DNA from 2 places in the Neobacillus sp. NPDC058068 genome. Region 1 is predicted to be linked to the other one. Evidence: riboswitches for the same ligand, from Rfam matches in the RefSeq annotation. Region 1 holds a riboswitch; the other holds the start of a gene.
What was found. Region 1 has a riboswitch for magnesium ahead of mgtA (magnesium-translocating P-type ATPase). Riboswitches for the same ligand answer to the same signal wherever they lie in the genome.
Positions count from the first base shown of each region.

Region 1 (3,498 bases):
TCCCTGACAATGACAGACATACGACGGCGCGCAAAGTCAAACGGAATTTCATCTACTTTGTAAAATTCACTAGTATCTAATTGATGTTTTTCTTCAGTATGTTCTATGACTGCTTTATCTATGAGATTCTTTAATCCGGTTTGATAAAAGCTATTCAAATAGGCAAGCTGCAGAACATTTTTACTTTTGGCACCTGTTGGATCTAAGTAACGGACCAGTACCACTTTGTCTTCCGTCAATGTACCTGTTTTGTCTGTACAAAGTACATCCATTGCCCCGAGGTTTTGGATTGCATTCAACTGTTTTACAATCACTTTCTTTTTCGACATCCTGACAGCGCCTCTAGCCAAATTCGCTGTAACAATCATTGGCAGCATTTCCGGTGTAAGCCCCACCGCAACGGCGATTGCAAAAAAGAACGCCTCTTTCCAGTCTCCTTTTGTAAAACCGTTAATGAATAACACAATTGGAGCCATAACAAGCATAAATTTAATTAACAACCAGCTTACACTGTTAACCCCGCGATCAAAACTTGTTTGCGGCCGTTTTCCGACGACACTTTTTGCTAATGAGCCAAAATAACTATTGGCACCCGTAGATACAACGACGGCTGCTGCACTACCGCTGACAATATTCGTTCCCATGAAGCATAGATTAGCCATTTCAAGCGGGTTACCATTTGCTTTAAGTGGACCAAAACGCTCTTCCTCTATGCCAAAACAATTCTCATACTTTTCTACTGGTAGTGCTTCCCCGGTTAATGCGGATTGGTTTACAAATAAATCTTTGGCTGTAAGGACACGAACATCGGCCGGTACTATATCACCTGCAGAAAGCTTGATAATGTCACCGGGTACAAGCTCTTCAATCGGAAGTTCCTTTGTATAGCTATCGTCAACCAACTTATTTGAAAATTCTCCCTTTCTCGACACAGTTGCTGTCGTACGGACCATTGCTTTTAATTTTTCAGCCGCTTGCTGCGAACGAAATTCTTGCAAAAAACGGATGGTTGCACTGATTAAAACCATCGACGTTACCACAATTGTTCCTTGCATATCATCCGTAAAGAAGGTCAATGCCCCCAAAGCTAACAAGACATAAATAAAGGGATTATGAAACGCCAAAAGAAATTGAAGATACCATGCTGGCGGCTTTTCGTGGGCCACTTCATTTCTTCCGTGTACTTCAAGACGTCTTTCCGCTTCCTTTTCGAAGAGCCCCTGTGATGTTGTTGCTAAAAAAGTTAAGGCGGCGTTAGCATTTCTTGTTGCAACCTCAACTAAGATTGCATTACTTTTCTTGTTTATTTCTTGATCAAAGGAAGCTTGTCCTTTTCGGTTTGCTCTTGTATTTGCTCGATACATGTCCATTTGCTCATGTCCATGTTGTTTTTTTGCGTTTAACATTGGTCGTTTCCTCCTTTTTTCATGTGGAGGAAGCCCATTGTTCCTAGCTAACTATTATTAGTGAGGGAGGAACAAGTCGTTCCCTGCCTACATGTTTCATTATTGACGTGCTACATATTGGTATTGGAACCGTATCTCCAGACGACATTGTTCCTCACCTCCTTACCTCTATTATGTTTTCAAGATATTTTATGAATTGTCCAAGAAAGGAGTCATAATGAAAAGGCCCTTTCTCATCAACGAGAAAGGGCCTGATTACATACTAAAAACACGCACCAATAAACCTGCTTATTTCAAGCAGAGTTCATCAGTAACAACCGCACCTCTCCCTCGTCGAAGTTTTAGCACTGTATAGCATAGGTTCATACCAGCTAAATTAAGAAAGACCTTCATTCCGATCATTCCTGTTGACCCATTGGCGTCTCTCGACATTTTTGGGCATTAGCGTTTCTCTATACAGGAGCCTCACCTAACAGAGACATATTCAATTTTCACCCATACTATACTCCCGTTATAAAAAAGTGTCAATGATCTTTTTTCCATTTTTCGTCTAAATTATATTGTTATATAGAGTATTCAGTATATCTACAAACTGAATCCGTTGTTCATCTGATAAAGGTTCAAGCAATGTTTCTGCGGCATCAAGCATACTAGTACGAGCTTTCTTTATGAGAGGGGGAGCCGCTTCGGTTAATTGCAGGAGTGTAGCGCGACGGTCCTCAGGGTCCGGCAGACGAACGAGCAGTTTTTCTTTTTCAAGGGCATCTACAAATTGAGTAACGGTTCGAGCTTTTATTCCAATTTGCTTAGCTATATCGTTCATCCGGATATTCGGATTTTCTTCCAGGACGATGAGAAATCGGAGTCTTGGACCTGTTAAATAGTCAGGAATGCCCAAATTGGTTATGCGCTTTTCGAATTGTTGGTGCAATAGATGATTGGTTTTAAAAAGCATTTGTAACAGATCGCTTGCTGTCGGAACGACCGAATGTGACATAAACAACCTCCTTGACGTACAGTTATATACTGAGTATACTCAGCATATAACAAGTAGTGAGTATACTCAATAAATTCCATCTTACTTCATTAACGAGTTTATTCAAAGAGAAAAAATCACATTTATTACTGTAAGGGAGTGTGGGACGATGATTGATAACATGATGGAAGCTGTCCTTTACCACCAATTTGGCGATCCGGATGTAATGAAAGTTGCGCAGCTGAAACGACCGGAACCACAGGAAGGTGAAGTCCTTGTTCGCATTCATGCTTCAGGCGTATTGCCAATTGATTGGAAACTACGTCAAGGATGGATTCCTATGCCAGTACGCTTTCCTGTTATTCCAGGCAGTGCATTTGCGGGTATTATTGAAAAAGTAGGAGCAAATGTTACCGAATTTGAAGTTGGACAAAAGGTGTTTGGACGTAGCTCTAATGGGACTTACGCAACTTATACGACCGTTTCGACAGATACTATCGCGTTGAAGCCGGAATCGATTGGATTCGAGGAAGCAGCAGTGATATCCGGCGGTGCAACAACTGCTTGGCAAGTATTGATCAATGACGGGAATGTAACGGCCCAAGATCGGGTTCTGATTCATGGTGCTGCAGGTGGGGTAGGACTGTTTGCCGTTCAATTTGCAAAATGGAAAGGAGCATACGTCACAGCGACAGCTGGTCCAGCTAATGTGGACTTCGTTTATTCCATAGGAGCAGATACGGTTATTGATTACACTTCAACTCAGTTTGAAAAGGTCGTTCATGACATGGACTTTGTTTTCGATACTGTTGGAGGAGAGACACTTGAGAGATCTTGGAACGTTATTAAACAAGGCGGGACACTAATTTCAATAGCGGGACAACCGTCATTAGAAAGAGCACAAGAAGAAAACGTTAAGTTGATTAAGCCAAGTCGGTTGTTTGCTAAGAAGGATTTGGAGGCTATTGCAAGATTAATGGATGAAGGGAAAGTAAAAGGGTACGTTGGTCAGCGGTTTTCATTGCAAGAAGCAGTAAAGGCTCATGAACTTAGTCAACGTGGACATGGACGCGGCCGAATCATACTTTCACTAGTTGAATAACCATAAAGCAGTTA
Region 1 is NZ_JBHVSI010000009.1:84,266-87,763, reverse strand. Features, by position in the region: gene mgtA (magnesium-translocating P-type ATPase) at 1-1,406, opposite strand, end outside; M-box (ykoK) riboswitch at 1,726-1,890, opposite strand; gene ACFVSW_RS12265 (MarR family winged helix-turn-helix transcriptional regulator) at 1,957-2,403, opposite strand; gene ACFVSW_RS12260 (NADP-dependent oxidoreductase) at 2,552-3,484, shown strand.

Region 2 (3,498 bases), on a different contig from region 1:
TTTCGACTGCACGGTTTCCTTATGCTTCATTAGGAAGTATACTTCTATCAATCCAAAAATAAAGGCGAGAAAAAACAAGCCTTGGTAAGCAGCGGCATTATCGGTTTGTTTTTTCATTACCACACCGATAATTAAGGTAGTAACCATCCCTACTATGGTTAACAGCCGATTGCGGTCACTAAAAAAGGCTCCTCTGCGCTCATCACGAATCATCCCGCTAATCAGCGTTTGCCAGCCGATGTTCGAAATCGTTCCCGGAACATTCATCAATGCGATGATCATTAAAAAAGCCCATGCTTGGTAAGGAGCAGGTATAAAAATAACACCAACTAACAGGATAAATAGTGCCCGCGCTCCTAAAACTGACATCGCGACCGTCTTTTTTTGTTCGTCTAAGCGATTTAATAGAATCGCAGCTGGTATCGTCATGATTAAGGCGATTAGCGGCGGTAGGGAACTGATTAACCCAACTTGATAATTAGTGGCTCCCAGGATGGATATGGCAAATATCGGAAAGAAGTTACTTGCCAGATTTGCAGCAATGGTCGATACCATTCCATGATAGATACTTATTTTTTCATTATACGCACGCATGTGTTCCTCACCATTTTCACTTTAAAATTATACAATTCATTATACAATCGAATCGCGTTATTTCTACTAAATATTTTAAAATAAATATATTTTACAATAATTTTATTTTCAATAAAACGATTGAATTATCAAAAAAAAACACTTCGTTTCCTGACTGGGAATTTTTTCGAAAGCATTCTGTACTACCGTTGAATTATTTCGTTGACATTTTGACAACAACATCATATATTTTAATTAATCTAATAAACACTTAAAGTATTCTGTTAGGTGAGGCTCCTAAATAGAGAAACGCTTCTGCCCAAAAATGTCGAGAGACGCCAATGGGTCAACAGGAAAGATCGGAAGAAGGTCTTTTTTAATGAAGCTGGTAAACGTACCTATGCTATTTAGTGCTAAAACTTGAACGAGGGGAAACTTAGGTAATAATCTATTAAGCTGTCAATTTTCTAAAAAATTGTCGAGCGAATATAGTTTTTTTATGTGCAAACATAGCCTTTATTTCCACTAATTGAGAAATAAAGGCTATTTTTTCTGCCTAAAAAATTTATCTAGGTTGTGTCGAAGTTCACGATAATCGTCAACAAGAGGTGATGAAATGGACCTGAAACGGTTAAAAAAAATCGATTATTTATTAGTCATAACGACCATTTTCTTATGTTTGTTTGGACTTGTAATGGTATATAGTGCGAGCTTTCCGATCGCTTCGGTGGATTTCCACGATTCTCGCTACTTTTATACAAAACAACTTCACTCATTAGGAATCGGAATCGTCCTGATGGTCATAACTGCTGTATTTCCTTATCGTGTTTACGGTAAACTGAGCCCTATTTTGGTAGTAATATCGATTATTTTATTGATCATGGTGTTAATTCCAGGGTTCGGTGTGGAAAGGAACCATTCGCAACGCTGGCTCCAATTAGGCCCCATGCTGATCCAGCCTACTGAAGCGATCAAACTGGTGATGATTATTTATTTTGCTAACGTATATGCCAAAAAACAAGCCTATATTGCCCATTTTTGGAAAGGTGTCATGCCGCCGCTGTTCATTTTGGCTGTCGTTTTTTTACTGATCTTAAAACAGCCGGATTTAGGAACAGCAACGGCCATATTATTACCTTGTGGGTTCATCCTTCTGTGTTCGGGAGCGCGGATTATTCACCTGATCCTTTTGGGGGGTATAGCTGTAGGAGGAATTGGTTTTTTGGCCATATCCGCCCCCTATCGCATGAACCGAATATTGTCGTTTCGAAATCCGTTTGCCGACCCATACGGCGACGGGTATCAGTTAATAAGTTCTTACCACGCGATCGCATCTGGAGGGACATGGGGGAAGGGCCTAGGACATAGTATTGAAAAATTTGGCTATCTTCCTGAAGCACATACGGATTTTATCATGGCTGTTATTTTGGAAGAGCTTGGGATATTTGGATTATTGCTAGTTATTTTTTCTTATCTTTTTATCATGTACCGCGGGGTCCGTATTGCCCTTAACGCAAAAGATCCGTTTGCTAAATTATTGGCAATTGGTTTAACCTTTCAAATCATGGTACAGGTCATTTTTAATTTAGCGGCCGTTTCGGGTTTACTCCCGATAACCGGAGTACCTCTTCCGTTCGTAAGTTATGGAGGATCTTCATTATTATTTATGTTAATTTCCTTGGGGATTTTAACGAATTTATCAAGAAAAACTAAACATAGAATACCTCAAGTCAAGTTAAAAAAAGGAGGTTTTGATCATGGAACAAAACATGATGCTTGAATTGAAAACCATTTTACAAGAGCAAAATCAAGGCAATTTAAATGAATTAATAGGCGATTTACAGCCATTTGATATAGCTGAAATGGTGAGTGAGCTAGATACGGAAGAACAATTAACATTTTTCTTTTTAGTGCCAACCTCACTAGGGGCAGAAATTCTTGAATATTTAGAACCGGAGCTGCAATATAAAATTCTGCTTCGAATGAAGGAACAATATAAATCGGATCTTTTAAATGAAATGTCAAGTGATACGATCGTAAATCTGCTTTTATCGGTTCATCCGAATCAAGCGAAAAAACTAATGGACTATTTGCCAGACGATTATCGGGTCAAGATTAATACGCTGATGAACTATGAACCAAATACAGCCGGAAGATTGGCGGCAATCGATTATGTTGCGGCACGAATTCACTGGACTGTCGAGCACGCATTAGCACACATTCGAAAAGTGGGCCATGAGGCAGAGATTGTTTCCTACATTTATGTGGTAGACAAACACGGTGAACTAGTCGGGGTTGTTTCTTTAAAGGATATCATCTTGGCAAAGGAAGGAACAGTCTTGGAAGAAATCATCCAAGGAGAACCGATTTCCGTTTCTGTTGATGTTCATCAGCAGGAAGCAGCTGATATATTATCAAAATACGACCTTGTTGCCATTCCGGTCGTCACCCACAATCAGAGAATGATTGGAATCCTTACCGTTGATGACTTAATTGACGTCATTCACGAGGAAGCAACCGAAGATTTTCAAAAGCTTGGCGGAAGTCAACCGTTAACGGAACCATACTTTAAAAATTCGATCTGGAGCATTTATCGAAAAAGAATCGGCTGGCTGTTAATTCTGTTTGTTGCCGAGGCTTATACGGGAACAGTGTTACGACATTATGAGGACACACTTTCTGAGCAAATCGCCTTAGCCTTTTTTGTACCGCTTTTAATCGGGACAGGAGGAAATACGGGCTCACAAACGGTAACAACATTAGTACGGGCGATGGCCGTAGGGGAAGTTGAATTTAAAGATATTTTCAAAGTGTTTAGAAAAGAAGTATCGACAGGTTTTTTCCTTGGTGTGACGATGGGGACCGTGGCTTTAATCCGCGCCTTCTTCCTTGGTGTTAATTTCAACGTCGGGGCAGTTGTTGCGA
Region 2 is NZ_JBHVSI010000010.1:76,294-79,791, reverse strand. Features, by position in the region: gene ACFVSW_RS13195 (MFS transporter) at 1-594, opposite strand, end outside; M-box (ykoK) riboswitch at 847-1,012, shown strand; gene ftsW (putative lipid II flippase FtsW) at 1,190-2,353, shown strand; gene mgtE (magnesium transporter) at 2,331-3,498, shown strand, end outside.
Region 2: another riboswitch for magnesium. It lies ahead of ftsW (putative lipid II flippase FtsW); the one in region 1 lies ahead of mgtA (magnesium-translocating P-type ATPase).